DNA from 4 places in the Erwinia sorbitola genome. Region 4 is predicted to be linked to each of the others. Evidence: predicted binding sites of a transcription regulator. Region 4 holds the regulator's gene; each other region holds the start of a gene.
What was found. The regulator CRP, encoded in region 4, controls carbon source genes, mostly activating them, when cyclic AMP is high. The targets are predictions, from matches to a motif close to ATGTGANNNNNNTCACAT.

Region 1 (7,878 bases), 1.6 Mb from region 4:
CCAAGCTCGGCCATAAACTCTTCGCGATCGCCATCTTCCAGTTCAGCAATATCAGATTCAACGGCAGCACAGACCGGTACCACTACGGAACCTTCTTTCTCTGCAATTGCGCGCACTACGTCGAGGTATGGGTTATTTTCAAAACCGTCTTCGTTAACGTTAGCGATATACATGGTTGGCTTCAGAGTCAGGAAGCTCAGATAGCGGATTGCCGCTTTATCTTCATCGCTCAGATCCAGCGCGCGCAGCATACCGGCTTTCTCAAGGTGCGGCAGGCACTTCTCCAGCGCAGCCTGTTCAGCTTTTGCGTCTTTATCGCCGCCTTTGGCCTTCTTCTGTACGCGCTGCAAAGCACGCTCACAGGTGTCCAGGTCAGACAGTGCCAGTTCAGTGTTAATGGTATCGATATCGTCTGCCGGATCGACTTTATTATTTACGTGAATAATATTGTCGTTTTCGAAGCAGCGCACTACGTGACCGATAGCTTCGGTTTCACGGATGTTAGTCAGGAACTGGTTACCCAGGCCTTCACCTTTAGACGCGCCTTTCACCAGACCGGCAATATCAACGAATTCCATAGTGGTTGGCAGGATACGCTGTGGCTTAACGATCTCAGCCAGCTGGTCGAGACGTGAATCAGGCATCGGCACGACGCCGGTATTCGGCTCAATGGTACAGAACGGGAAGTTAGCTGCTTCGATGCCCGCTTTGGTTAACGCATTGAACAGTGTGGATTTACCGACGTTTGGCAGGCCCACAATACCGCATTTGAATCCCATGTTGAATCACCTTAATATCTTGATAATCAACGCACTTGTACATGCACTGATAGTGTCACAGACGGTTGTCTTAAAAGTTTCCGCGCATTATACACGTAATTTCAGCCTGGCGGCGGTTGATTTCTGAGACGAGGGCTAAGTTATCTCTTGAGATCGGCCTCACATTTTTTCATACTGACACGTCTTTACAGAATGCGGAGAACTTCACAGATGCATCGCTTGCAGCTTACGCCACCCTGAATGTTCTCCTCCCTGCGCAACCCCTGTTGCCGCCTTTCGTCGCTCTGACGAGCCTGTTGTGCGCCATATCACCTGCGGTATGGATGAACGATCACATAATAAAATTGGAAATATGATGTTTAACCTGAGCAATTTCAGGGCGAGTGACGTCAAAAATGACGTGCTGGCCGGTGCCGTGGTGTCCGTGGCGCTAATTCCGGAGGCCACTGCGTTCTCTCTGCTGGCGGGGCTGTCGCCAACTATTGGCCTGCATACCGCTTTTATTCTCGGGCTGGTGACCGCCTTCTTCGGCGGTAAGCCGGGGATGATCTCCGGCGCTGCCGGATCCATTATCGTGGTGCTGATTAGCCTGATTACCCAGCACGGCTATGAATATGTGCTGCTGGCAACCATTCTTGCCGGGCTGATTCAGCTGGCGATCGGCGTACTCCGTCTGGGTAAATTTATTCGTCTGGTGCCCCAGCCTGCAATTTACGGTTTTGTTAACGGGCTGGCGATTGTCATCATGCTGGCTCAGTTCCCGATGATTAAAGGGCAGGGGCCGGTGATGTATGCGCTGGTGGCGCTGGCGATGCTGATAGTCTGGTGGTTCCCGAAGCTGACAAAAGCGATACCGGGTTCGCTGGCGGCGCTGATTGCCATTAGTGCGCTGGCTATTGGTCTGGGGCTGGATACCAAGCGCGTCGGTGACCTTGCGGATATCTCCGGTACGCTGCCCTCATTTCATCTGCCCGCAGCTCCCTTAAGCTGGGAGACGTTAAAAATTGTGCTGCCCTATGCGGTGGTGATCGCCCTGGTCGGGCTGATAGAGTCGCTGCTGACCCTCGCCGTGCTGGATGAAATGGGCGGAAAGAAAGGCGCAGGTAATCAGGAGTGCGTGGCGCAGGGCATCGGTAACACCATTTGTGGTTTCTTCGGCAGCTTCGCCGGTTGCGCGATGATCGGCCAGTCGATTATCAATTTTACCTCTGGCGGGCGCGGGCGTATATCTAACCTGGTGGGCGCGGTGCTGCTGATTTTATTTGTCGTCAGCCTGTCGCAATACATCGCGTTGCTGCCGGTGGCGGCGCTGGCCGGAATTATGTTTGTGGTGTGCATTAACACCTTTGAGTGGAGTTCGCTGCGTCGCCTTAAGCGGATGCCGAAAGCCGATGCGGTGGTTATGGTGGCCGTCACGCTGGTGACCATTTTTACCGACCTGGCGATGGCGGTTATCTGTGGAGTTATTATCTCTGCGCTGGTTTTCGCCTGGCAGCATGCGCGCATCACTATCCTGTCGCAGTCAGAGCAGGAGGGTCAGAAGACGTATCGTCTGGAAGGGCCGCTGTTCTTTGGTTCTGCCGCCAGCTTCCAGGAGCTGTTCCACCCGGAACAGGATCCGGACAGCGTGGTGATTGATTTTGCCCGCACCCGGGTGATGGACTCCAGCGGTGTTGAGGCTATCGACAAATTAACGGCGCGCTATCTTGAAGCGGGTAAAACCCTGCGTCTGCGCCACCTCAGTGAGGATTGTGTCAGTTTGCTGCGCCAGGCGGGGCCTTTCTGTAGCCATGAACTGGATGATCCGGATTATAAAGTTGCTAGCAACGATGCCTGAACCATAAAGCTAATGCTGGCCCTGCCGATAATCTAAAAATCGTCTTTTACCGACGGCGAATACAGAATTTACTCCTATAGTTTATCTGTGCGACGATTTTATACACTGGCAGGACGCCCGTTAACTGGCCCGACGGCATGAAAAACGACTTTTTTTGTACTCCTGTTCATACGCTCACCGGTGAGCTGATTGCCATTGATCTGGGTTACCGGCCTCAGCCGGTGGCCGTAAACGGGCCGCCCGGGGCCGTATTACCCCCGTTATTGCCTCAGGATCGGTTGTTAAATCAGCTGCTGATTATTGAAGAGTACGCCGACTACTTTCGTCAGCATGGGCTGATGTGCAGCGTGGCGATTGATTTCCAGCTGGCGCGTGCGGTAACTGAGTCATCATTTATCCAGCAGATCCTCAGCCATCTGCCCTTTGTACGGCTTAAGCTCTCGGAAGATTTTCCTAATCTGCATGACGGTATGGCTAATCCGCTACTGCGTACCCTGATTGAACAGCTGAATATTTTATGGCTGGATGACCTGGGTGCTGGCGATGCCAATCTGAATGCGTTGCAGTCAAATATGTTTGAAGCGGTGAAACTTGATCGCCAGTTTTACCTTGAAAACGTTAATAAACCTTTTTTCACCGTGCTGATTAATCATATCCGTCAGTACACTAACCGGGTGATTGTTGAAGGGGTGGCCGGAGACGGGCACCTTGAGGCGCTGCGTAGTAGCAAAATCTGGGGAGTGCAGGGTTATTTCAGCCCGATGCTGACGCTGGAGAGCCTGGAGCAGGGTAACGACCAGCGCTGTCAAAATCATTAGCATCGCTGTGGCAGTGGTGCCGCAGCGATGAGCAGATAAAGAGCGCGCCTTAGCCCGCCTTGTAACTGTGCAGTCGATTCATGGCTTTCAGCCGATCCTCTTTTAACCATACCTCGGTGCAGCGCACCGCTTCATCTACGGCGTTATCAATCAGTGTCTGTTCCGCAGCCTGCGGTTTACCTAACACAAATCCCACCACTTTATTACGATCCCCCGGATGGCCGATGCCGATGCGCAGGCGGTGGAACTCCTGGTTATTACCCAGCTTGCTGATGATATCTTTAAGGCCGTTATGACCGCCGTGACCGCCACCCAGCTTGAACTTTGCCACTCCTGGCGGCAGGTCAAGCTCATCATGCGCCACTAAAATCTCTTCGGGGGCAATGCGATAGAAGGTCGCCATCGCTGCCACGGCTTTGCCGCTCAGATTCATAAATGTGGTGGGAACCAGCAGGCGCACATCTTCGCCGCCGATATTCAGACGCGCGGTATAACCGTAAAATTTGCTCTCTTCTTTTAACGACTGATTATGGCGTTCAGCCAGCAAGTCAACATACCAGGCACCAGCGTTATGGCGTGTGGCGGCGTATTCAGCGCCAGGATTGGCAAGGCCAACAATCAGTTTAATGCTGCTCACAAGTAGGTTTTCCTGAAGCGTGCGGGATGAAAACGGCTAGTTTACTGAAGCGGCTGCGAGAACTCAAAGATCTGCCGCCATTGTGATGAAAATCACAATAATTGAACAGCGTGATAATACATTTTCTATATAAAAACAGTCTGTTAAAAGTAAAGTTTTGTCAAAGATTAAGCGATAAATGTGATCGGTGACTCATCAGGCTTGTTAAACATTGCCTACACTAGAGGCTTATGGCAAGGAGTCTGCCTTTATTGACAAACTGGAGGTACGCAATGAAACGTAAACATCTACATTTGATGGGTAATACCCTGATGGTACTAGGTTTGGTGGTGATGATCGGCGGGGTGGGGTATTCGGTGCTGAACCAGCTTCCACAGCTCAACTTACCGCAGTTTATGGTGCATGGTGCTATCTTTAGTATTTTCATTGGCGCACTGTTATGGCTGGTGGGCGCGCGCATCAGCGGCCGGGAAAAAATTGCCGACCGTTACTACTGGGTACGCCACTGCGGTGAAAAACGCTGCCGCCATGGTGCCAGCCAGCATCATCTGAATCGTTAGTAAGATTAATATTTATTCTGTTGCACACCCGGTTATGCCGGGTGTGTTGCGTGGGGCTGACTGACAAGCGCTTCTTCCGCTCCCGGGGTGTCCCGCGGGCGAAAAGTTTTCACCTGATTTCTTCCTGCCGCTTTCGCCTGATATAACGCCTCATCTGCTGCGGTCATTAAGCTGTCAATATCTTCACGCTCTGGCTGACAGCTGGCAACGCCGATGCTGACCGTATATTTTACCTTCTCCGGACAAGAATCCTCCACCACCAGGCGAATGCGTTCGGCAATCTGCTCACACTCGGCTTCACCACACATCAATACTGCGGCGAACTCCTCACCTCCCAGACGGGCAAAATAGCTGTTTGCAGGCAGAAGGGCGGTAACCTGCTGGCAAAAATCGGTGAGCACCCGGTCGCCGCTGGCGTGGCCGTACTGGTCGTTTATGGTTTTGAAGTGGTCAAGGTCAAACAGCATCACCGAAACGGGCTGCTGGAGAGAGTTCCAGTTAGCATTCAGCTGGGAATTTTTCTCGAACAGTGCGCGGCGATTCCAGATCCCGGTGAGTGGATCAAGCAGTGAGGCCTGACGATAGATAATCTGCGTCCGCTCATTGACCATCGCCATCATAGTAAAGCTCAGGCCGATCACCACCAGAATAGATTCGAGAATAACGTAAACAGAGAAGGTCGAGCCGCCGATAGCACCATGCAGCGGGCTGGGTATGCCGCCGTCCAGCAGTGCGCGCAGCAGATTAAAGCCCAGGTGGATGCCCAGCAGCAGCTGCGCCGGCCACCACGTTACCGGCAGCAGAGCGCGTGCGCGATGCAGCTCCCGGAGCATCGCCGAGGTATAAATAATGCACAGCAGTGAGCTCATCAGAATGCGCAGCGGCAGGGAGTTATAAAAGGCGGGAGCCAGGCACAGCATCCCCCAGACCACCATACCCACTATCCAGAACCAGCCGCAGCGGGCACCGCGCAGCGCTCGAAATGCGTTCAGTTGCAGACCGTAAGCGCACATGACCAGCAGATTGCCGGCCACAATGGGCATAAATACAAATCCTGAGCTGCGCATGCTGCTCAGGCCTACCGCAACAATGCTTAATACCAGCGAGAGACAGTTAAATCCCAGCACTCGGTTGAACTGCGCGCCACGCCAGGCGAATACCATGATGACGCTGAGAAAAGTCAGCACATACAGTTCGCAGACAAACAGCGTATAAACGTCGAGTACCATTTAGGATTATTCCTGGAAGCAGCCATCCGGGCAAAATATCACTAAAAAATACTCTCCAAAAGGGGAGCTGAACCGTTCCGCGAAAATAATTAATCTTTTGCCGGCAAACCGGACGCCCGTTTCGGGAGCAGACAGCGCCATATAGCGATGGCACACAGCAGCGTGATGGTCATCAGTACCAGCAGTAGCTGTTGAAATGCCTGTTCTGCCAGGGGCAACAGATGGGGGCCGGAGAGGTGATAACTTGCCAGCTGGCGGGCACTTTCTGGTGCTTCACCTTGAGTATTAAGCTGGTTTACCAGCAGCTGACTGAAGAGTGTACTGACGCTGGCCAGCGCCACGCCTTCTCCCGCAACGCGTACCGTACTGAAAATACCTGTCGCCATTCCGGCACGCTGCGGCGGTACTACGCTGACGGATAGATTATCCATTAACCCCCATGGCAGACCGCTGCCGCTGCCAATCATCACCATCGCCAACAGTGTGACTGGCAACGAGCTTTGTGGAGTTACCACACTCAACAGCCCAATTCCGGCGGCGGCCAGCAGCAGGCCTGCACAGCTGATGCTGCCCGGATGAAAGCGCCGCGTCAGGGATACTGCAACTGATGGAACAATCAGCATCGGTAGTGAAATAGCCAGCATTAACAGGCCGGTGGTCAGCGCGTCATAGCCATAAAAACCCATAAAACGTAGCGGCAGTACCACCAGCAACACCACAAAGCAGTAGCAGGTCGCTACCGGCAGCAGCTGTACGCCTACAAAACGGCCATACCTGAACAGGCTGAGGTCGAGCATGGGGTGGGGGCTGCGGCGCTCAATCCAGACGAACAGCAGCGCCGTTACCAGCGATGCGGTGAGTAGTGATGTCGACAGCAGACTACTGCCACTGTCGGCCACTTCGAGCATTCCCCAGGTAAACAGCGTCAGCATGATACTGAAGCTGAAAATCCCCGCCCAGTCCAGCGCCTGAGCATCGGGGTTGCGTGATTCAGGCAGAGTGCGGATACCAATCACTAACGCCAGCACGCCGAACAGTGCGCAGCAGAGAAATACGCTGTGCCATCCTGCTACGGCCATCAGCATACCGGCAATCACCGGCCCCGCAGCGAGGCCCACACCAAAGCTGGTTCCCAGCAGGCTGAATGCACGCGCCCGTTCGCTGCCGTCAAATGCATTTGCCAGCGCCGCGCCTCCTCCGGCCAGCGCAGCGGCGGCGGCAGCTCCCTGTAAGGCGCGCACCACGTCCAGCCATACCACGGAGGGTACCCAGCCGGTCAGCAGCGACAGCAGCGTAAATACGCTCACTCCGCTGATAAACAGGCGTTTACGTCCATAGCGATCCGCCAGGGAGCCAGCTGCCATCAGCAGACTGCCGAAACTGAGCAGGAAGGCGTTGGTGATCCAGCTCAAAGCCAGCGGAGATCCCCCGGGTTGCAGGGCAATGGCCGGGGTAGCGATCACTCCGGCTGAAAAACTCAGGGGCAGCATCAGCGCTGCGCTGCACACCGCGAAGATGCTCCAGCGGCTGCTGTTGGCAGTCAGTGTCAGGGTACTCATGGTTAACTCTCCGCTTCCTTCCAGTAAAAAAGCAGGATAAATTGGCTTTCGTTGGCGATAAACAGGCCATGTGTACGCAGATAAAGGACAAAAAGTCTCGAATGAGTAGCGTAGAGAGTTTAAGCGGGTTAAATGCGTTTGTGAAAGCGGCACAGCTTGGCAGCTTTGTTGCGGCCGCAGATCGGCTTGGCGTATCGGCATCGGCTATCGGTAAAAGCGTGGCGCGGCTGGAGGCCAGCCTCGGCGTCAGCCTCTTGAATCGCAGTACGCGCAGCCTGAGTCTGACCGAAGAGGGCCTGCTATTTTTTGAACGCAGCCAGCGCATTGTGGCAGAGCTGGAAGAGGCAGAAGAGGAGCTTTCGAGGCTGATGGCCGCGCCTCGCGGGCGACTGCGTCTGAGTTTTCCGGCGATTGGTTACCGGCTGCTGCTGCCGCTGCTGCCAGGGTTTACCGCCCGTT
Region 2 (7,878 bases), 1.7 Mb from region 4:
ATGGATAACCCTGGCGCTGGCGCTGCTGGTCTGGCTGCTGACGCGCAAAACCGCGCTGGGTATGTTTATCGAAGCCGTGGGTATTAACCTGCGTGCGGCGCGTAACGCCGGGGTCAACGGCTGGCTGGTGGTGATGAGTACCTACATCCTCAGCGGTTTGTGCGCGGCGGTAGCCGGGCTGATTGTAGCCGCTGATATTCGCGGTGCAGATGCTAACAACGCCGGACTGTGGCTGGAGCTGGATGCGATCCTGGCGGTGGTAATCGGCGGCGCATCGCTGATGGGCGGGCGATTTAATCTGCTGCTGTCGCTGATTGGCGCGCTGATCATTCAGGCGATGAATACCGGCATTCTGCTTTCCGGATTCCCACCTGAGCTGAATCAGGTGGTGAAAGCGGTGGTAGTGATGCTGGTACTGCTGCTGCAATCTCCGCGCTTTATCCAACTGTTTAAAAGAGGGCACCGCCGTGATTAAACGTCATCTGCCGTTAATGATCACCCTGCTGGTGTTTGTAGCGGGGTATCTGTTCTGTCTCAGTCAGTTCCCGGGGTTTGCCTCCACGCGGGTGATAGCGAATATCCTCACCGATAATGCCTTCCTCGGCATTATTGCTGTTGGGATGACTTTTGTGATCCTGTCCGGCGGTATTGATCTCTCGGTGGGGGCGGTGATCGCCTTTACCGGGGTGTTTCTGGCCCGTGCCATTGGTGATTTTCATCTTGATCCCTGGCTGGCTTTTGCGCTGGTACTGTCGATGGGAACCGCGTTCGGCGCTTTTATGGGTTGGTTAATCGATGCACTTAAAATTCCGGCGTTTATTATTACCCTGGCCGGGATGTTCTTTCTGCGCGGCTGTAGTTATCTGGTGGCAGAGAGTTCATTGCCTATCGATCATCCTCTGTACGCAACGCTCTCTTCGATGGCGTGGAAGATCCCGGGCGGAGGCCGCCTCAGTCTGCTGGCGGTAATAATGCTGGCGGTAGTGGCGCTGGGCATTTTGCTGGCACACCGCAGCCGCTTTGGCAATCAGGTGTATGCCATCGGTGGCAACGCCACCTCCGCTCAGTTAATGGGGATCTCCACCCGCAGCACCACGGTGCGTATTTATATGCTCTCATCCGGTCTGGCAACGCTGGCGGGTATTGTCTTCTCCATCTATACCTCTGCGGGCTACGCGCTGGCAGGCATGGGCGTGGAGCTGGACGCCATCGCCTCCGTCGTTATTGGCGGTACGCTACTTTCCGGCGGCGTTGGCACGGTGCTGGGTACGCTGTTCGGCGTGTTGATTCAGGGGCTGATTCAGACATGGATTAACTTCGATGGCACCCTGAGCTCCTGGTGGACGAAGATTGCTATTGGTGTGCTGCTGTTTGCATTTATAGCGTTGCAGCGTTTGCTGACGGTAATGTGGGATCGCCAGCAAAATGCGCCGGTTAAGCGGTTGCTTTAAAGAATCTGTTCTTCACAGGGCAAGGCATGCGGTCGGTTTGTACCCATGCCTTATCCGCAGCAAAAGAGTTACTCTGATCTCCTTGCATAAAAAAGGCCGGCCTTCTGGCCGACCCGTCAACATATAACCAAAGCTCCGGAATAATTAACGCTGATTTAAGCGGTAGTACGCCTCATTCCAGCGCAGCGCATCGCGGAAACCGTGCAGCGTCGTCTCTTCATCAATCACCAGCACTTCAATACCGGTCAACTCAGCGTATAAACGCATATCTTCTACCGTCAGCGCCTGGCTGAAGACCGTATGGTGCGCACCGCCACCAAGAATCCATGCTTCTGAGGCTGTCGCCAGCGAAGGCTGTGCACGCCACAGAGCACGCGCTACCGGCAGTTTAGGCAGCGCCTGAGGCTGCTCAATGGCATCCACGACATTGACCAGCAGACGGAAGCGATCGCCCATATCAATGACGCTGGCATTGACGGCTCGTCCGGCAGGAGCGGAGAAGATCAGACGGGCCGGATCGGCCTTGCCGCCAATGCCCAGCGGCTGTACATCCAGCAGTGGTTTGGCTTCGCGCGCAATAGAAGGGCACACTTCCAGCATATGAGAACCCAGCACCAGATCGTTGCCTGGTGCAAAGTGATAGGTGTAATCCTCCATAAACGAGGTGCCGCCGGCTACATTGCCCGCCATCACTTTGAACACATGCAACAGCGCTGCCGTTTTCCAGTCACCTTCACCAGCGAACCCGTAACCCTGCTGCATCAGGCGCTGTACTGCCAGACCCGGCAGCTGCGTCATACCGTGCAGCGTCTGGAAATTGGTGGTGAAAGCGCGGCAGCCTTCGCCATCGAGGAAGCGTTTGATACCCAGTTCAATGCGTGCGGCGTCCAGTACGTTCTGGCGTTTATCACCATTGACTGCGGCGGCTGCGCTAAACTCGTAGCTGCTTTCATACTCATCAACCAGCGCGTTTACGTCGCCGTCGCTGACCTGATTAATCACCTCAACAAGATCGCCCACGCCCCAGCCGTTGACCGCATAGCCAAACTGGATTTGAGCCGCGACTTTGTCACCCTCGGTCACTGCCACTTCACGCATATTATCGCCAAAACGGGCTACTTTAAGCTGCTGACTGGCCTGAAGGGCTGCCGCGCCGCGCATCCACTGAGCGATGCGCTGCTGTGAACGCTCATCCTGCCAGTGCCCGGTCACTACCTGATGCGGCAGACGCATACGTGCGCCGATAAAACCAAACTCACGGCCGCCGTGGGCGGTCTGGTTGAGGTTCATAAAGTCCATATCCATGGTATCCCACGGAATTTCCGCGTTGAACTGGGTATGGAACTGCAACAGAGGTTTATTCAGAATCGACAGGCCGCCAATCCACATCTTCGCCGGGGAAAAGGTATGCAGCCAGGTGACAATCCCCAGACAGCTCTGATCGTGATTGGCCTCACGGCACAGTGACAGGGCCTCATCTGGCGTTTTCACCAGCGGCTTGAGCTGTAAGGAGAAGGGCAGCTTACCCGCCCGGTTTAATCCATCCACTACCTGCTGTCCATGCTGCTCCACCTGACGCAGGGTTTCCGCACCGTACAGATGCTGGGTACCAATCACAAACCATACGCTGTGGGTATTTAACTGTGTCATAAAACGGTTCCTTAGCTGACTAATGAAGGTTGTGGAGCAAACTGCGGTTCCGCCAGTTCACACCATTGAAGATAACGCTGATAAAGCTGCTGGAAGCGGGCGACGCGGGCAGGATCTGGCTGCAAGGTCTGCGCCAGCGGGCTGGCCATTTGCGCCTGGGCTGACGGAATATCGTCGTAGACCCCGGCCGCCACGGCGGCAAAGATTGCCGCACCCAGCGCACAGCACTCATCGGAGGCGACAATATCCAGCGGACGATTCATCACATCGCAGCACACCTGCATAATCGTCGGCGATTTACGCGCAATCCCACCCAGCGCCAGAATCTGCTGCACCGGAATATCCTGCTGTTCGAAACACTCCATAATCGCGCGTGCGCCGAAGGCAGTGGCGGCAATAAAACCGCCAAACAGCGTCGGGGCATCGGTGCCGAGATTCAGATCGGTAATCACACCTTTCAGGCGCTGGTTGGCAAATGGTGTACGCCGGCCGTTGAACCAGTCGAGCACCACTGGCAGATGATCAAGCTGCGGATCGGCAGCCCAGGCAGCGGTCAGCTGTTCCAGCAGGCTGTGCTGTATCTGCTCCAGCTGAGGCTCAAGCTGCGGATGCAGCAGGGCAGCCTGCGCCAGCGGCCAGTTCAGCAGACGGCCAAACCAGGCGTACATATCACCAAAGGCTGACTGTCCGGCCTCCAGGCCAATCATTCCCGGCACCACACTGCCGTCCACCTGTCCGCATATCCCCTTAATCGCCCGGTCGGCCACGCGATCCGCATCGGCAATCAGAATGTCGCAGGTCGAGGTACCGATGACCTTCACTAAGGTATAGGGCTGCGCACCTGCGCCAACGGCACCCATATGGCAGTCGAAGGCACCGCCGGAAAGCGTCACTTTGCCGGGCAGACCCAGGCGTTCAGCCCACTCCGCACTGAGCTGACCCACTGGCACATCTGCGGTCCAGGTGTCGGTAAACATCGGATGATCAAGATCGGACGTCAGCAGGGGATCAAGCGCATTCAGGAACTGCGCCTCAGGTAAGCCCTGCCACAGAGGATGCCAGAGAGATTTATGACCTGCTGCACAGCGGCCACGTCTCAGGTCAGCCGGGGCGGTGGTGCCGCTTAACAGCGCAGGCACCCAGTCGCACAGCTCCACCCAGGAGACGGCAGCTTCACGTACCGCAGCATCGTTACGGCTGATATGCAGGATCTTGGCCCAGAACCACTCGGAGGAGTAAATACCGCCAATAAAGCGTGAATAGTCCTGAAACTCACCGCTGTGGCAGAGCCGGGTAATGGCTTCAGCTTCTTCAATGGCGGTGTGATCTTTCCACAGCACAAACATCGCGTTCGGATTGTCGGCAAACTCCGGGCGCAGGGCCAGCACGCGACCTTCACGGTCGATGGGGGCCGGGGTGGAGCCGGTGGAGTCCACGCCAATACCGACGACGTTAAGCCGCTGCTCTGGCGTCAGCTGAGTGACAACGTCACGAATAGCCTGTTCCAGAGCATCGATATAGTCTTGTGGATGGTGACGAAACTGGTTGTTTGCCGGGTTACAGAAGCGGCCAGCCTTCCAGCGCGGATAGGCTACCACCTGCTTGTGAAGCTCGCGCCCGGTGGCGCACTCCACCGCCAGTGCCCGTACCGAGTCACTGCCGAAATCCAGTCCGAGGGTAATCGCACCCTTATGCATAGTTGTTCTCCGTTATATTCAGAACAGGCTTTTTTAATGTTCCTCTATCCTGGAAACATGGCGGGGAATCGGTTAGGTGCGGCTGGCTGCAAATATGCACTTTTCTGTCATGGAGGGCGGTATTGTGATGGGCTTCAAATGTTGCTCATCGGTTAAATTGGCTGAAAAGATGGACAAAACGACTGTAATTTCAGGGTGTGATAGCGCTCTACATATTTCAGTTTACTTGCGGGTAAAACTAGCGCACTACCGCCGCTGGCCCAAAGTTAGTGTGCAGGTAAGGTATTGTTTAACTGATTTTAATTTTTTCAACAGCCGATTGTTACCGTTTACACAATCCCGCCCAAGGCGGGCACTGAGCCGGAGAGCCTCATGCACAAATTCACTAAAGCGCTGGCCGCGATTGGCCTCGCAGCCGTTATGTCACAATCCGCTATGGCGGAGTCAATGAAACTGGGTTTTTTGGTAAAACAGCCGGAAGAGCCATGGTTCCAGACTGAATGGAAATTTGCCGACAAAGCCGGTAAGGATCTCGGTTTTGAAGTGATTAAAATCGCGGTGCCGGATGGTGAGAAAACCCTGAATGCCATCGACAGTCTTGCCGCCAGTGGAGCGAAAGGGTTTGTTATCTGTACCCCCGATCCGAAACTGGGTTCAGCGATCGTCGCTAAAGCACGCAGCTACGGTCTGAAAGTGATTGCTGTAGACGATCAGTTCGTTACTGCCAAAGGTAAGCCGATGGACACCGTGCCGCTGGTGATGATGGCCGCCACTAAAATTGGCGAACGTCAGGGGCAGGAGCTGTACAAAGAGATGCAGAAACGCGGCTGGGATGTAAAAGACACGGCCGTGATGGCGATTACTGCTAACGAGCTTGATACCGCCCGCCGTCGTACCGGTGGCTCCATCGATGCACTGAAAGCCGCCGGATTCCCGGAAAAACAGATCTATCAGATCCCAACAAAATCTAACGATATCCCCGGTGCTTTTGACGCCGGTAACTCCCTGCTGGTTCAGCATCCTGAAGTGAAAAACTGGCTGATTGTGGGCATGAACGACAACACCGTTCTCGGTGGTGTCCGTGCAACGGAAGGTCAGGGCTTTAAAGCACCAAACGTCATTGGTATTGGCATTAATGGTGTGGATGCGGTCAGCGAGCTGTCAAAAGGCCAGGCGACAGGTTTCTATGGTTCGCTGCTGCCAAGCCCGGATGTACACGGTTATCGCAGTATTCAGATGCTGCATGACTGGGTAACCAAAGATATTGAGCCTGCGAAATTTACGGAAGTTACCGATGTGGTGCTGATCACCCGCGACAATTTCAAAACCGAGCTGGCGAAAAAAGGTCTGAAGTAATCTCTGGCAGCGGGTCGGGCATGCCCGACCCCTACAGAAATCGTCACATGTTGTGTTCGGTTATACCCAGGGGCGAGGCACGCTTCGTCCGGAATGACATCACGGTTATACCCAGGGGCGAGGCACGCTTCGTCCGGAATGACATAACGGTTGTACGTAGGGGCGAGGCACGCTTCGTCCGGAATGACATAACGGTTGTACGTAGGGGCGAGGCACGCCTCGCCCGAAACCTGGAGAAATCATGAGTCAGCAACCTCCATATCTCAGTTTTCACGGCATCAGCAAAACTTTTCCGGGCGTGAAAGCGTTGCAGGACATCAGTTTTGACTGTTATGCCGGGGAAGTGCACGCCCTGATGGGTGAAAACGGCGCGGGAAAATCGACGCTGTTAAAAATTCTCAGCGGCAGCTATCAGGCCAGCGGTGGAGAAATCCGCATCAAGGGTCAGCCGGTGAATTTCCAGAACACCACCGATGCGCTGAACGCCGGGGTGGCGATTATTTATCAGGAATTACATCTGGTGCCGGAAATGTCGGTGGCGGAAAACATCTTTTTAGGTCAGCTGCCGCAGCGCGGTGGGCTGGTGAACCGCTCGCGCCTGCGCTCTGAGGCTGCGCGTCAGCTCAATACTCTGGGTATGGATATTGACCCGGATATGCCGTTGAAATATCTCTCACTCGGCCAGTGGCAGATGGTGGAGATCGCCAAGGCGTTAACACGTAACGCGCAGGTTATCGCTTTCGATGAACCAACCAGCTCACTCTCAGCGCGCGAGATAGACCAGCTGTTCCGCGTCATACGCCAGCTGCGTGCTGACGGCCGTGTGGTGCTCTACGTCTCTCACCGTATGGAGGAAATTTTTGCCCTCAGCGATGCCATCACGGTGTTTAAAGATGGTCGTTACGTGCGCACCTTTACCGATATGGCCACCACCGGAAACGATGAACTGGTGCAGGCGATGGTCGGGCGTGAAATTGGTGATATCTATGGCTACCGGCCGCGCGTTCAGGGTGAAGTCAGGCTACAGCTGAACAACGTTCATGCTAAAGGCGTGCGCAGCCCGGTGTCATTTAGCGTGCGTGCAGGTGAAATTGTCGGGCTGTTTGGCCTGGTAGGGGCCGGTCGTAGTGAACTGATGAAAGGATTGTTTGGTGCCACGCGGCTGACCAGCGGTGAGCTGTGGCTGGATGGCAAAATGCTTAACATCAGGGAGCCGATTGAAGCGATTCGCGCGGGCATTATGCTCTGCCCGGAAGATCGCAAGGCCGACGGCATTATCCCGGTGCATTCGGTACGCGACAATATCAACATCAGCGCCAGACGTAACAACCTCACGGCGGGCTGCCTGATCGACAAACGCTGGGAAGCCAGCAACGCCGGAATACATATTCGTTCACTGAATATCAAAACCCCCTCGGCAGATCAGCTGATTATGAACCTTTCAGGTGGCAATCAGCAAAAGGCGATCCTCGGTCGCTGGCTGTCAGAGGAGATGAAAGTGATCCTGCTGGATGAACCAACGCGTGGAATCGACGTTGGCGCAAAAAACGAAATTTATCAGCTGATTTACGCGCTGGCAGATCAGGGGATCGCGGTGCTGTTCGCCTCCAGCGACCTGCCGGAAGTGATGGGGCTGGCTGACAGAATTCTGGTGATGCGCGAAGGTGAAATCGCCGGAGAACTGGATCATAACGACGCCACGGAAGCGCTGACGCTGAGTCTGG
Region 3 (7,878 bases), 1.2 Mb from region 4:
GTCGCCAACCGCTATGTTGACGAGCAGGCACCGTGGGTGGTGGCGAAGCAGGAAGGCCGTGACGCCGAGCTGCAGGCCATCTGCTCAATGGGTATCAATATGTTCCGCGTACTGATGACCTGGCTGAAGCCGGTACTGCCGTCGCTGACCGCCCGTACTGAAGCCTTCCTCAATCAGGAACTGAGCTGGGATGGCATTCAGCAGCCGCTGCTTAACCACAGTATTTCGCCATTTAAAGCACTATATGGTCGAATTGAGATGGATAAAGTTAACGGCCTGATTGAAGCTTCGAAAGAAGATGCGGCGGCGGCGAAAGCGCCCGCTACTGGCCCACTGGCTGACGATCCGATTCAGGACACCATCAGTTTTGACGATTTCGCCAAAATCGATATGCGTATTGCGCTGATCGAAAATGCGGAGTTTGTTGAGGGTTCCGACAAGCTGCTGCGTCTTTCGCTCGATCTTGGTGGTGAAAAACGTCAGGTGTTCTCAGGCATCCGTGCAGCCTACGCCGATCCGGCGGTGCTGGTAGGCCGCCTGACGGTAATGGTGGCAAACCTTGCCCCACGTAAAATGCGTTTTGGTATTTCAGAAGGCATGGTGATGGCGGCAGGCCCTGGTGGGAAAGATATCTTCCTGCTTAGTCCGGATAGCGGTGCGCAGCCGGGCCAGCAGGTTAAGTAAACTCGCGTAGGGGTCAGACATCTCTGACCCGGGCGGGGACTCCCCCGCCCCTACGTTTTATGGGATCTATCCATGCGCAACGCTCTCCTCATTGTCTGGCAATACCTTCGTGCCTTCGTCATTATTTATCTCTGTCTCTATGCCGGGCGCGGCGTGTCTGCCCTTCTTCCTGTCTCCATTCCCGGCAGTATCCTGGGAATGCTGGCACTGTTTCTCCTGCTCTCATTACGCATCATGCCCGTTGACTGGGTTAAACCGGGCTGTAGTGTGCTGATCCGTTATATGGCGCTGCTGTTTGTGCCGATAAGCGTAGGCGTGATGAACGATGTGGATATTCTCACCGCTCAGTTTGGGCCGATTGTCATCTCCTGCGTGGTCAGTACCCTGATTGTTCTGGTCACTATCGGGCTGCTGTCGCAACACCTTAATAACCGCCATAACCGCCGCACTGGAGTTGAAGATGAGTGATATCTGGTGGTCACTGCCGCTTACCGTGCTGGTATTCCTTGCCGCACGCTGGCTGGCGACGAAAGTTAAACTGTCGATTTTCAACCCGCTGCTGATTGCCATCGTGGTGATCATTCCCATACTGCTGCTGCTGCAAATGCCCTACGCCCGCTACTTCCAGGGCAGCGCCCTGCTTAATGAACTGCTGCAACCGGCGGTGGTGGCGCTGGCCGTGCCGCTGTATGAGCAGCTTCACCAGATTCGCTCGCGCTGGAAGTCGATAATCAGCGTCTGTTTTATCGGGAGCATCACGGCGATGATTTCCGGTACCGCTATTGCGCTATGGCTGGGTGCCACGCCGGAAATTGCCGCCACTTTGCTGCCAAAGTCAGTCACCACGCCGATAGCGATGGCCATATCCGGTACGCTTGGCGGCATCCCGGCCATCAGCGCCATCTGTGTACTGCTGGCAGGTGTACTGGGTGCCGTATTCGGGCATATGCTGCTCAACCTGCTGCGCGTACGCAGTAAATCTGCCCGCGGGCTGGCAATTGGTAACGCATCACATGCCCTCGGTACTGCCCGCGCTGCTGAGGTCGATTATCAGGAAGGCGCGTTCAGCTCGCTGGCGCTGGTGCTGTGCGGGATTATCACCTCGTTAATGGCACCCTTTATATTTCCATTACTGATGGCTCTCTGGGGTTAAAAGTTGCGATAAGTCTCGCATTTTGCTAATCAATTTCATTTATTACATTGATAGCGAGATTTAGATCACATATAACTGGCTGCCGGCCCACTAACATGGGTTGTATCAAGCGAAAGAGGCTCCATCATGCACCCACGTTATTCACTGGCATTTGCCACGCTGCCCACCCTGTTACAGAGCGCCATTCAGCCGATTTTGGCCGCTGACGATTTCGCCGGATTTATTACGGCACCACAGGCCAGCAAAATAAAAAAACATTGCGGATTGACTGACAGCGAGCTGGCATTTGCTCTGCTGCCGCTGGCGGCGGCCTGTGCTGTCGCGCCCCTGTCTGATTTTAAAGTGGGCGCCATCGCCCGCGGCAAAAGCGGAACGCTGTGGTTTGGTGCCAATATGGAGTTTACCGGTACCACGATGCAGCAGACTGTCCACGCGGAACAGAGCGCGGTCACCCATGCCTGGCTCCGGGGCGAGCAGGCACTGGAATGCATCACCGTTAACTACACGCCATGCGGCCACTGCCGACAGTTTATGAATGAGCTGAACAGCGGCAGCGAGTTAACCATTGAGCTGCCAGGCCGTACAGCGGCCACGCTCGGTGATTATCTGCCGGACTCTTTCGGGCCACGCGATCTGGCGATCAGCACCCTGCTGATGGACGATATCGATCACGGTTTCACCCTCTCCGGCGATGCGCTGGAGCAGGCCGCCATCGCCGCTGCCAGCCACAGCCACGCCCCCTACAGTAAAGCGTGGAGTGGCGTAGCGCTGCAAACTACCCAGGGGGCTATTTTTGCCGGGCGCTATGCGGAAAACGCCGCATTTAATCCGAGCCTGCCTCCGCTTCAGGGCGCACTGAATCTGCTCAGTCTTAGTGGATTCAGCCTGAATGATATCCAGCGCGCCGTGCTGGCCGAAGCTCCGGATGCCACGCTGAGTCAGCAAAGTGCCACCTCAGCCACGCTGGCAGCCCTTGGATGTAACCGTTTCACCACGGTTTCTCTGATTAAAGCGTAACAAAGTCTTTGTAGTTAGAGAAAGATCGCAGCTTTTGTTATTGCGTGTTAACAAAAGCTGTACTTTCAGATGAATTATTTTAGGATTGGCCCCACGACCCCCGCTCCTAAAATAGAGTATGAATTGCATGGAACTCGAATACGAAAGTAAACGACCGCTTTACATCCCTTATGCTGGCCCGATTTTGCTGGAATTCCCCCTTCTGAATAAAGGTAGTGCCTTCTCCATTGAAGAACGTAACGACTTCAATCTGAATGGCCTGTTGCCTGAAACTGTCGAAACTATTGAAGAGCAGGCAACACGCGCGTGGCGACAGTTCCAGGACTTCAAAAACAATAACGATAAACACGTCTATCTGCGCAATATTCAGGACACCAACGAAACCCTGTTCTATCGGCTGCTCGACAATCATCTGGAAGAGATGATGCCGATTATCTACACCCCAACGGTGGGTGCCGCCTGTGAGCACTTCTCTGAGATCTATCGTCGCGCTCGCGGCCTGTTTATCTCTTACCCTAATCGCGCCAACATCGAAGATATGTTGCAGAACGCCACCAAGCAGAATGTAAAGGTGATCGTGGTCACCGACGGTGAGCGTATTCTTGGCCTGGGCGACCAGGGCATCGGCGGTATGGGGATCCCCATTGGTAAACTGTCGCTCTACACCGCCTGCGGCGGTATCAGCCCGGCCTATACCCTGCCGGTAGTGCTGGATGTTGGTACCAATAACCAGCAGTTGCTAAATGACCCGCTCTATATGGGCTGGCGTCATCCGCGCATAACCGGCGAAGAGTACAACAGCTTCGTGAATGATTTTATCCACGCGGTGAAGAGTCGCTGGCCAAATGTGCTGTTGCAGTTTGAGGATTTTGCCCAGAAAAATGCGATGCCATTGCTGGAGCGCTACCGCGATGAAGTTTGCTGCTTTAACGATGATATTCAGGGCACTGCGGCGGTAACGCTGGGTACGCTGATTGCTGCCAGTCGCGCGGCAGGCAGCAAGCTGTGTGAACAGAAAGTGGTATTCCTCGGTGCCGGCTCCGCTGGCTGCGGTATCGCCGAGCAGATAATTGCGCAGATGAAATCAGAAGGTCTCAGCGATGAAGAAGCCCGTGGCCGCGTGTTTATGGTTGACCGCTTCGGCCTGCTGACCGATAAGCTGCCAAACCTGCTGAACTTCCAGAGCAAACTGGTGCAGAAAAGTGAGAGTCTGACCAGCTGGGACAGCAGCAGCGACTCACTGTCACTGCTGGATGTAGTGCGTAATGTCCAGCCAAATATTATGATTGGTGTATCCGGCCAGCCGGGTCTGTTCAGCGAAGAGATCGTGCGTGAAATGCATAAACATTGTGCCCGCCCAATCATCATGCCGCTGTCAAACCCAACTTCACGCGTGGAAGCAACTCCGCAGGATATTATGGCGTGGACTGACGGTAACGCACTGGTTGCTACCGGCAGCCCGTTCTCTCCGGTGACCTGGAAAGATAAAACCTACCCTATTGCCCAGTGTAATAACTCCTATATCTTCCCGGGCATTGGCCTTGGCGTTATTGCGTCTGGCGCTACCCGCGTGACGGACAGCATGCTGATGGCTGCCAGCCGGGCGCTGGCTGATTGCTCACCGCTGGTTAACGATGGTGCAGGCCCGGTACTGCCTGAAGTGCAGGATATTCAGGGCGTATCCAAACTGATCGCCATGGCGGTAGGTAAAGCGGCACAGCTGTCTGGCGTCGCGGTTGTGACCTCAGAAGATGTGCTGTCAAAAGCCATCGCGGCCAATTTCTGGCTGCCGCAGTATCGTAATTATCGTCGTACATCTATCTGAGAACGGCCGATCCCCCTTCCTGCCTGGCGTTATCGTGCTTCAGGAAGGGGATTTTTGACTGAAAAACCCCCATCCGGCGCTGTGCGACTTGCTTCACCTCCCCGCCTCAAGTAGCCTTGAATCCACTCTCCACTGCCAACCCGAGCCACGTTCAGCATGTTGAAACGCCTGATTTATGGTCTGATTATCATCATCACCCTGGTGGTTCTGACCGCGCTGGGCCTCGATCGCTGGATGAGCTGGAAAACTGCCCCCTACGTTTATGACGATATGAAAGCACTGCCACATCGCCAGGTTGGTGTGGTGCTGGGTACCGCCAAGTATTACCGTACCGGGGTGATCAATCAGTATTACCTTTATCGTATTCAGGGCGCGATTAATGCTTACAACAGCGGCAAGGTGAACTATCTGCTGTTAAGCGGTGACAATGCGCTGCAAAGTTATAACGAGCCGATGACCATGCGCCGTGACCTGATTGCCGCAGGCGTGCAGCCCGCCGATATTGTGCTGGATTACGCCGGTTTCCGTACCCTTGATTCGATTGTGCGCACCCGCAAGGTATTTGATACCAACGACTTTATTATTATCACCCAGCGTTTCCACTGTGAACGTGCGCTGTTTATTGCGCTGCATATGGGGATTCAGGCGCAGTGTTATGCGGTGCCTTCGCCGAAGAATATGTGGAGTGTGCGCATGCGCGAAGTGGGCGCCCGTCTTGGAGCGCTGGCTGATCTGTATCTGATGAAGCGTGAACCGCGCTTCCTTGGGCCCCTGGTGCCCATCCCCGCCCGGCATGAAGTGCCTGAGGATGCCCAGAGTTACCCGGCGGTGACACCGGAGCAGCTGCTGGATATACAGCGTAAGAAATAGTAAGGGCGAGGTATACCTCGCCCTTTTTAAGATCGGGCGTACCCCGACCTCTGCGTATTCTGAAAAATTACTTCTTACGTGCGTACTTCAGGGAATCCAGCGCTACCGCAAAGATGATAATGCCGCCCTTGATGATGTACTGCCAGTAAGGGTTAACGCCGATATAAGTCAGGCCGTAGTTGATAACCGTAAAGATAATCACCCCGGTCACCACGCCTGCTACCGTACCCACACCGCCCGCAAACGACACCCCGCCGACCACACAGGCGGCAATCGCATCCAGTTCATACATAAAGCCGAGGTTGTTGGTAGCAGAACCGATACGGCCCGCTTCCAGCATCCCGCCAAAGGCATAGAACACACCGGACAGGGCATAAACCAGGATCAGGTTGAACGGAACGTTAACGCCTGACACTCTCGCCGCTTCCGGGTTACCACCGATGGCGAAAATATTTTTACCGAAGCGCGTTTTATTCCACAAGATCCACACCACGAAGATGGCGATAATCGCGTAGAAAGTAATGTACGAGAGTTTGAAATCACCCAGACGCAGGAAGCCCTGAGCAAAGGTGGAGAACTTCTCGTCAAAGCCAGCGACCGGAGAAGCGCCTACATAGTCGTAATACAGTGAGTTAACGCCGTAAACGATGATCATCGTACCCAGCGTGGTGATAAACGGTGTCACCTTCAGGTAAGCAATAATCAGGCCGTTGACCAGACCAATTACCGCGCCAATTGCACAGACAATAGCGATCACCACGGCGATTGGCAGAGTATCCAGGTGCGGAAACACCTTATTGGCATTATCCATCGCCTGTAACAGCGTCGCGGCGACAACCGCCGCCAGCCCCACCTGACGACCTGCTGAGAGGTCAGTACCCTGAGTCACAATCAGACCGGCAACACCCAGCGCAATAATCACACGTACAGACGATTGCGTAAGAATATTACTCAGGTTCATTAAACTTAAGAACGTTGGATCCTGGATAATAATGATGGCCAGTAATACCAGCAGCACCACATAAATCCCACCTTCTTTCAGCCAGGTGAGCAAACTTTTTTTATTCACTGCTTTCATAGTAACAGCCCTTACATCATTAAAGGTGCAACGATGCCAAACGCAATATTTCGTTTTGCGTGGTAGTCTTCGTTTCGACAATGCCTGCGGCCAGGCCATTACTCATTACCAGGATACGATCGGTAATGCCCAATAACTCTGGCATTTCAGAAGAGATAATAATAATGCCCTTACCTTTCTTCGCCAGTTCTGAAATCAACTGATAGATTTCAAATTTCGCCCCAACGTCAATACCACGAGTCGGTTCGTCGAGCATCAATATTTCCGGCTGGGTTAATAACCAGCGCCCAATAATAACCTTCTGCTGGTTACCGCCTGATAATGAGCCAATCGACGTATGGTGCCCCGGTGTTTTTACCCGCATTGAATCAATGACCCACTGCGTATCACTTTTCATCCGGGTATTATCCAGCAGGCCAATGCTGTTTTTATATTTGCTGATATTTGAAATCAGCGAGTTAAAACCAATATCAAGATAAGCGTAGATCCCGGTAGAACGGCGTTCTTCGGTCACCAGCGCAAAACCATGATTAATGGCTTCATTGGCACTGTGGTTATTAATTGTTTTACCGTGCAGCTTGATTGTTCCGCCCGACTTCTCGCGAATACCAAACAGCGTCTCAACGATATCTGTACGCTTCGCCCCCACCAGGCCTGCAATGCCAAGGATTTCGCCCTTGCGCAGATCAAAGGAGATATCACGAATCGACGGTTGACGCAGAGAGGTCAGGTTACGTACTTCAAGGATAGTTTCACCCGGCACGTTGGTTTTATCCGGGAAACGCTGATTCAGCGATCGCCCGACCATCATAGCGATGATCTTATCCATATCCAGCCCTTCCAGCGGCTGAGTAGCGATCCACTGACCGTCGCGCAGGATAGTAATCTCATCACACAGTTGGAAAATCTCTTCCATCTTATGTGAGATATAGATAATGCCGCAGCCGCGATCCTTCAGCTTACGAATAATCGTAAACAGATGGTTCACTTCTTTTTCCGTCAATGATGAGGTTGGCTCATCCATAATGACGATTTTCGCGTTGTAGGAAAACGCTTTAGCAATTTCGATCATCTGCATTTGCGAAACAGACAACGAAATAACTTTATCCCGTGGATCAATATCAATATCAAGCTCGTCGAAAATCGCTTTAGTATCGCGATACATTTTATCCTGATCGACGAAAAAGCCCTTCTTAGGATAACGACCAAGCCACATGTTATCCATTACGGTACGTTGCAGAACCAGGTTTA
Region 4 (7,878 bases):
AGCGGTGCCGTGGAATCAGGTACCGGGCACTTTCACACCCTGGCAGCCGCTGCCTGAACCCACCGACGTGCTGTTTTATGAAGGATTGCATGGCGGAGTGATGACACCGCAGCACAATGTGGCCGAAAAAGTCGACCTGCTGGTCGGCGTGGTGCCTATCGTCAACCTGGAGTGGATCCAGAAGCTGGTGCGGGACACCGGTGAACGCGGCCATTCGCGCGAAGCCGTGATGGATTCGGTAGTGCGTTCAATGGAGGACTACATTAACTTTATTACGCCCCAGTTCTCCCGCACTCATATCAACTTCCAGCGCGTACCAACGGTAGATACCTCAAACCCCTTCGCCGCACGCGGCATCCCGTCGCTGGATGAAAGTTTTGTGGTGATCCACTTCCAGGGGCTGGAGGATATCGACTTCCCTTATCTTCTGTCGATGATACAGGGATCGTTTATCTCCCATATTAAAACCCTGGTAGTGCCGGGTGGGAAAATGGGGCTGGCAATGGAGCTGATTATGGGGCCGCTGGTCAAGCGTCTGATCGAAGGTAAGAAAATCGGCTGACCCGGCCCCGGCCATTACGCCTTGATCAGCAGTCGATGAATCAGTGCAGTATGCAGACTGACCCCTATTTTCAGAACATCTTCGTCAAGACGGAAATGGGGGTTATGCAGTCCCCAGCAGGTGCCTTTTTGTTTATTACCCGAGCCAACCCACAGGAAACAGCCCGGCACCACCTGCTGATAGGCCGAGAAGTCTTCGCAGCCAAACATCGGGCTATGCATGCTCTGCAACGCCTCTTTTCCCAGCGCCGCCTTCACACTCTCCTCAGCGATGCGGCAGGCGTCCGGGTGATTGACCCCCATGGTGTAACCCGGCGTCCATTTGAGCACATAGCTGGCACCTACGGCCTGCGTCATACCATCCAGCAGTTGAGATACCATCTGCGGAATGCAGGTACGGTTATGCTGACTCAGGGTACGCAGCGTACCGCGCAGGTGCGCCTTATCAGGGATCACGTTATAGCCTCCCTCAGCCATAAAACTCGCGACACTCAGCACTGCGCCATCGTTGGCATCCAGCCGGCGCGACACAATCTGCTGTAACGCCTGCACCACCCCAGCCCCCAGCACCAGCGGGTCGGTACTGTCCTGCGGCATCGCAGCATGAGAACCTTTGCCCTGGATAATCAGATCGAAGTTATCGCAGGCCGCGCTGAATACCCCCTCTTTTATCGCCACTTTTCCGGTAGGTAATCCTGGAAACACATGTAAACCAAAGATCTGCGCTACCCCATCCAGTACGCCCAGTTTCACCAGCTCGCTGGCCCCTCCGGGCGGCACCTCTTCTGCATGCTGAAAAATAAAGCGCACTTTTCCGTTAATCTTCTCCTGCTGCTGGCACAGCACCCACGCGGCCCCCATCAGCATGGCCGTATGCGAATCGTGCCCACATGCATGCATTACCCCATGGTTATGCGAGGTAAACGCCTCCTGGTTCAACTCTTCAATGGGTAAGGCATCCATATCTGCACGTAAAGCAATACAGCGGTCGCCATGCGGCCCGGCAAGCTCTGCCAGCACGCTATTTGGCGTCGGCCGGGTGAGGGTTAACGGGCCAAACTTTGCCAGTTCAGCGGCAACATAATCTGCCGTTCCCTGCTCATGAAAAGAGAGTTCAGCGTTTGCGTGAATATGACGCCGCCATTGCAGTACCTTTGATGTGACATCGTGAATTAAACTCTCAGTATTCATCAGTGCTCCTTGATTGGTTGCAAGGTTAAGACCACAAACCAGACAACCCGGACGTTCGTTTAACCAGCCCGCAGGCCAGCAAGAAAGAAAGCAAAACAAGGAAAAATATACTGCTGGAGTCATCCACTCGCTGTGGCGTGAAATGCGGGTAGTTACCGTTCCGCATGATGTGCAGAAAATTGGCTATCAAAGGGGACAAATCGAAACAGGGAGGGGAAGATCACGGCAAGCTGCATCAGTTTCGGGCGGCCTGATAAGACCGCCGATTGGATTAAATCATCACTATCAGGTCAGCTCTATCACTTCATAGCTGTGGGTGATCTCCACGCTTTTCCCCAGCATAATCGCCACTGAGCAATATTTCTCTGCGGAGAGATCGACCGCACGTGATACCGCTTTATCGCCCAGAGCCTTGCCGCTGACAATAAAGTGCAGGTTGATATGGGTGAAAATGCGTGGAGCCTCTTCACGGCGTTCTGACGTCAGTTTAACCTCACAGTCGGCGACATCGTTACGGCCTTTCTGCAAAATAGACACCACGTCGATAGCACTACAGCCCCCGGCCGCCATCAGCACCATTTCCATCGGGCTGGGAGCTTTATCCCCTGCATTTCCATCCATCAGAATCTGATGGCCTGAGGAGGATTCTCCCAAAAACGTCATTCCTTCAACCCACTTAACTCGTGCATGCATCGCAAAATCCTCTCATTGAACCAGTGCAGAAAGAGTACGCTGCGCTAACAAAAACGGCAACGCCGCCGTTTTACAACTATGCTGAAGCGAGACAACAGAAGACAGTCTTGTAAAGCTGTGCTACAAACGAGGCTGCAATATTTTACTGGCATGAGAATGCACAGTAAAAACGGGACGACAGCTCGAGCCATGCTCCTAACAGAGGCCCGTACAAATTTCCTATGGGAACGCTTGACTATTTCAACGCCTGGCAGGGATTTAGCCCTGTATATCCAGCCTCCTCGCGCAGCAGTTCGGCGGCAACGCCTCTGTCACTCGTAGATGAAGGGTATATTTAGGCACGATTACAACAGAGGATAACAGCGAATGGTTCTCGGCAAACCGCAAACAGACCCTACTCTCGAATGGTTCCTGTCTCATTGCCATATTCACAAATATCCATCCAAAAGCACTCTGATTCATCAGGGTGAGAAGGCGGAAACCCTCTACTATATCGTTAAAGGATCGGTAGCGGTGTTAATCAAGGATGAAGAAGGCAAAGAGATGATCCTCTCCTACCTCAACCAGGGCGACTTTATTGGCGAACTGGGTCTCTTTGAAGAGGGGCAGGAGCGTAGTGCGTGGGTACGTGCGAAAACAGCCTGTGAAGTGGCTGAAATTTCCTATAAAAAATTCCGTCAGTTGATTCAGGTGAATCCTGACATTCTGATGCGCCTGTCTTCACAGATGGCGCGTCGCCTGCAAGTCACCTCAGAGAAAGTGGGTAACTTAGCTTTCCTTGATGTGACCGGACGCATCGCCCAGACGTTACTGAATCTGGCGAAACAACCGGATGCCATGACTCACCCGGATGGTATGCAGATTAAAATCACCCGTCAGGAGATCGGCCAGATCGTCGGCTGCTCCCGTGAAACCGTAGGTCGTATTCTGAAAATGCTGGAAGATCAGAACCTGATCTCCGCACATGGTAAAACCATCGTTGTTTACGGCACACGTTAACCGGCTCTGAACCCACGGCGCGACCCCCTGTCGCGCCGTTTTTATTTGGTGTGGCTCATGTGGCGGAGAATCATCTATCATCCCGAAGTGAACTATGCACTCAGGCAGACGCTGGTGCTCTGTTTACCTGTGGCGATCGGCTGGATGCTCGGCCATCTGCAAAACGGCCTGCTGTTCTCTTTAGTTCCTGCCTGCTGTAACAATGCTGGTCTTGATACCCCGCACAAGCGTTTCTTTAAACGCCTGATCGTCGGAGGCTGCCTGTTTGCCTTCAGCAGCTTTTTGATTCAATACGCTGGTGCCGAAGGGGTTCCCCTACCGCTGATCCTGCTGGTGATGGCGCTACTGCTTGGCGTCACCGGTGAGATCAGCCCGCTGCACGCACGTCTGCTTCCCGCATCGCTGATTGCCGCTATCTTCACCCTCAGCCTGGCCGGACGCATGCCAATGTGGCAGCCGCCGCTGCTCTATATTCTTGGCACTGTCTGGTACGGCGCTTTTAACTGGTTCTGGTTCAGGCTGTGGAAAGAGCAGCCGATGCGTGAAACACTCAGCCTGCTGTATCGGGAACTTGCCGACTATTGCGAAGCCAAATATAGCCTGCTTACCCGGCTTACCGACCCGCAAACTGCCTTGCCACCGCTGCTGGCGCGCCAGCAAAAAGCCGTCGATCTGATTAATACCTGCTACCAACAGATGCATATGCTTTCGGCCAGCCGCGATAGCCACTACCAGCGTCTGACACGGGCATTTCAGGTGGCGCTTGATTTACAGGAGCATATAGCGGTCAGCCTGCATCAGCCGGAGGAGGTGCAGAAGCTGGTGGAGCAGAGCCACGCCGAGGCGGTGATCCGCTGGAATGCGCAAACCATCGCCGCCCGCCTGCGCGTGCTGGCCGACGACATTCTCTACCACCGTTTTCCAGAGCGTTTCACCATGGAGAAACAGCTTCAGGCACTGGAGAAGATCTCCCGTCAGCATCCGGATAATCCGGTCGGCCACTTCTGCTACTACCACTTCAGCCGCATCGCCCGCGTGCTGCGTACCCAGCGTCCACTGTACCGCCGTGACCTGATGGCCGATCGCCAGCGCCGCCTGCCGCTGCTTCCTGCGTTGAAAAATTACCTGTCGTTAAAATCTTCAGCCCTGCGCACTGCCGCGCGTTATGCGGTGATGCTGGCCTTTGCCAGTTCACTGGCGCTGTTCTTCAACCTGCCAAAACCTTACTGGGTACTGATGACAGTGATGTTTGTCAGCCTCAACGGCTACAGTGCAACCCGGGTACGGATTCAGCACAGGGCTTTGGGAACGCTGGCCGGGCTGGCGATTGCTGCCGTGACTCTCGGCCTGCATGCGCCAGAGTCCTGGATATTACTGGTGATGCTGCTGATCACCCTGGTGAGCTATCTGTTTATCCGCAAGTTTTACGGCTGGGCAACGGTGGGGTTCACCGTCACTGCGGTTTACACATTGCAACTGCTGTCGCTGAACGGAGCCCAGTTCCTGCTGCCCCGATTGATGGATACGATAATGGGCTGCCTGATAGCCTTTGGTGGCATGATCTGGCTGTGGCCGCAGTGGCAGAGCGGTTTGATGCGTCAGAACGCTCACGATGCGCTGGAGGCTTATCAGGAGGCATTGCAGCTGTTATTGGGTAACGAACAGGATGCGGTGAAGCTGGCCTACCAGAGGATGCGGGTGAATCAGGCACACAATGCGCTGTTTAATTCACTACATCAGGCAATGCAGGAACCGGCCTTTAATTCCCGCTATCTGGCAGATATGCAGCTTTGGGTTACGCACAGTCAGTTTATCGTCGAGCATATCAACGCCATGACAATTCTGGCGCGCGAACATACCATGCTGACGCCATCGCTGGCAGAGCGCTATCTGCAATCCTGCGAAATTGCACTTCAGCGCTGTCAGCAGCGTCTGGAGTATGACGGGCCAGATTCAGGCAGTAATGTGCTGGACGCACCGGAGGATTTCCATCAAGGGCCGGTCACCATCCTTGAGCGACACATAAAGCGAATTCTTGGTCATCTTAGTGTGATGCACACCATTTCATCGCTGACGTGGAGCCAGCGCCCGCAACATGGCCAATGGTTGTCACGAAAATTGCGTAAATCGCAATAAATGCGGGTCAGGCATGCCTGACCCCTACGGCAATATGGCAATACGACACCACGCAGAGCCGATGCATCGTCCGGATCAGGCAATATGGCAATACGACACTACGCAGGGGCGAGGCACGCCTCACCCGGGTCAGGCAATATGGCAATACGACACCACGTAGGGGCGAGGCACGCCTCGCCCGGGTCAGGCAATATGGCAACACGACACTACGTAGGGGCGAGGCACGCCTCGCCCGGGTCAGGCAATATGGCAACACGACACCACGCAGGGGCGAGGCACGCCTCGTCCGGGTCAGGCAATATGGCAATACGACACCACGCAGGGGCGAGGCACGCCTCGCCCGGGTCAGGCAATATGGCAATACGACACCACGTAGGGGCGAGGCACGCCTCGCCCGGGTCAGGCAATATGGCAACACGACACTACGTAGGGGCGAGGCACGCCTCGCCCGGGTCAGGCAATATGGCAACACGACACCACGCAGGGGCGAGGCACGCCTCGTCCGGGTCAGGCAATATGGCAATACGACACCACACAGGGGCGAGGCACGCCTCGCCCGGGTCAGGCCGCTCACCCGCAGCCGTTATGCCAATACTTTTTCGACGGCCACAGCAAACCGCGCCATACCCTCGGCAATATCGGTCGGCTCAATCACCAGTGAAGGGGCAAAACGCATCACATCAGTTCCTGCCACCAGCACCATTACACCAGCTTCCGCCGCCGCGTTAAGAAGATCGCGCGCGCGCCCTGCATGCTGTGGTTTTAACGCCGCACCAATCAACAGCCCTTTACCGCGGATATCGCTGAACAGATCGAAACGTGCATCCAGCGCCTCAAGCGCTTCAACAAACAGCTGACGACGTTCCGCCACCCCTTCCAGCACTTCCGGCGTATTAATAATATCGAGCGCCGCTTCAGCGACCGCACAGGCCAGCGGGTTACCGCCATAGGTGGTGCCGTGTACTCCCGGTGCCATCACGGAGGCAATCTCATTGGTGGTCAGCATCGCACTGACCGGGAAACCGCCGCCGAGGGCTTTCGCCGTGGTGAGGATATCCGGCTGTACGCCATAATGTTCATAGGCAAACAGCTTACCGCTGCGCCCCATACCGCTTTGCACTTCATCCAGCACCAGCAGCGCATTATGTTCATCACACAGCTGACGCAGGCCCTGCATAAACTCAGCTGTTGCGGGCAGCACGCCCCCTTCTCCCTGAATCGGCTCAACCACAATGGCGCAGGTGTGATCGTCAATGACTGCTTTTACCGCAGCCAGATCGTTAAACGGCACGTGGATGATATCGGCAGGTTTCGGCCCAAAACCATCGGAATATTTTGGCTGACCGCCAACGGAGACCGTAAACAGCGTGCGGCCATGGAAAGCATTATGGAAGGCAATAATCTTGCTTTTGAACGGGCTGTGGCGTTTGGTGGCGTAGTAACGCGCCAGTTTAAATGCCGCTTCGTTAGCCTCGGCCCCGGAGTTAGCAAAGAACACACGCTCGGCAAAGGTGGCATTAATCAGCTTGGTCGCCAGGCGCAGAGCTGGCTCATTAGTGAAGACATTGCTGGTGTGCCACAGCGTCTCACCCTGAGTTTTCAACGCCTCAACCAGTGCAGGATGACAATGCCCCAGCGCAGTAACGGCAATACCGCCGGAGAAATCAATGTACTCTTTGCCCTGCTGATCCCACACGCGGCTACCTTTACCTTTGACCGGCACAAACTGTGCTGGTGCATAAACAGGCAAAATCACCTCATCGAACGTTGCACGTGTTACCGCTATTTTTTCCGCCGCCATTCACTACCTCGCCATTTAATCTTTTCATTGATGTGAAAATATAGTCATAAAATATGCATAAAAAATCACACAAAGGCAAATGATAATCAACGCCTGAGAAAATTAGCCAGCAGCTGATGCCCCTGTTCGCTGAGAATACTTTCCGGGTGGAACTGCACCCCTTCCAGCGGCAGCGTTCGATGGCGAAAACCCATTATTTCATCGGGCTGACCATCATCACCTACTGTCCAGGCTGTCACTTCGCATTCCGCCGGCAGGGTGCCATTTTCAACAATCAGCGAATGATAGCGGGTCACCGACAGCGGATGATTCAGCCCGGCAAATACCCCAACGCCAGCATGTTCAATCTCCGAGATTTTCCCATGCATCACCTTACGAGCGCGGATCACACGCGCACCTAAGGCCTGTGCTATCGCCTGATGGCCAAGACAGACACCCAGAATCGGCAGTTTACCGGAGAAATAGCGGATGGCATCAAGAGAGATTCCGGCTTCATT

Region 1: the regulator CRP is predicted to act here: its motif matches at 4,152-4,169, upstream of pth (aminoacyl-tRNA hydrolase).
Region 2: the regulator CRP is predicted to act here: its motif matches at 4,921-4,938, upstream of GN242_RS09445 (arabinose ABC transporter substrate-binding protein).
Region 3: the regulator CRP is predicted to act here: its motif matches at 1,891-1,908, upstream of cdd (cytidine deaminase).

What each region holds. Positions count from the first base shown of each region.
Region 1 is NZ_CP046509.1:1,942,165-1,950,042, forward strand. Features, by position in the region: gene ychF (redox-regulated ATPase YchF) at 1-779, opposite strand, end outside; gene GN242_RS08700 (SulP family inorganic anion transporter) at 1,135-2,616, shown strand; gene GN242_RS08705 (EAL domain-containing protein) at 2,754-3,434, shown strand; gene pth (aminoacyl-tRNA hydrolase) at 3,484-4,071, opposite strand; gene ychH (stress-induced protein YchH) at 4,344-4,631, shown strand; gene GN242_RS08720 (GGDEF domain-containing protein) at 4,664-5,860, opposite strand; gene GN242_RS08725 (MFS transporter) at 5,950-7,419, opposite strand; gene GN242_RS08730 (LysR family transcriptional regulator) at 7,521-7,878, shown strand, end outside.
Region 2 is NZ_CP046509.1:2,097,320-2,105,197, forward strand. Features, by position in the region: gene ytfT (galactofuranose ABC transporter, ATP-binding protein YtfT) at 1-475, shown strand, start outside; gene yjfF (galactofuranose ABC transporter, permease protein YjfF) at 468-1,451, shown strand; gene araA (L-arabinose isomerase) at 1,596-3,101, opposite strand; gene GN242_RS09440 (ribulokinase) at 3,113-4,798, opposite strand; gene GN242_RS09445 (arabinose ABC transporter substrate-binding protein) at 5,171-6,154, shown strand; gene araG (L-arabinose ABC transporter ATP-binding protein AraG) at 6,396-7,878, shown strand, end outside.
Region 3 is NZ_CP046509.1:1,548,358-1,556,235, reverse strand. Features, by position in the region: gene metG (methionine--tRNA ligase) at 1-684, shown strand, start outside; gene GN242_RS06920 (CidA/LrgA family protein) at 757-1,152, shown strand; gene GN242_RS06915 (CidB/LrgB family autolysis modulator) at 1,145-1,837, shown strand; gene cdd (cytidine deaminase) at 1,964-2,854, shown strand; gene GN242_RS06905 (NAD-dependent malic enzyme) at 2,982-4,679, shown strand; gene sanA (outer membrane permeability protein SanA) at 4,836-5,549, shown strand; gene mglC (galactose/methyl galactoside ABC transporter permease MglC) at 5,617-6,627, opposite strand; gene mglA (galactose/methyl galactoside ABC transporter ATP-binding protein MglA) at 6,647-7,878, opposite strand, start outside.
Region 4 is NZ_CP046509.1:378,470-386,347, reverse strand. Features, by position in the region: gene GN242_RS01640 (phosphoribulokinase) at 1-562, shown strand, start outside; gene GN242_RS01635 (amidohydrolase) at 577-1,752, opposite strand; gene GN242_RS01630 (OsmC family protein) at 2,038-2,445, opposite strand; gene crp (cAMP-activated global transcriptional regulator CRP) at 2,812-3,444, shown strand; gene GN242_RS01620 (YccS/YhfK family putative transporter) at 3,502-5,580, shown strand; gene argD (bifunctional acetylornithine/succinyldiaminopimelate transaminase) at 6,164-7,381, opposite strand; gene GN242_RS01610 (aminodeoxychorismate synthase component II) at 7,468-7,878, opposite strand, start outside.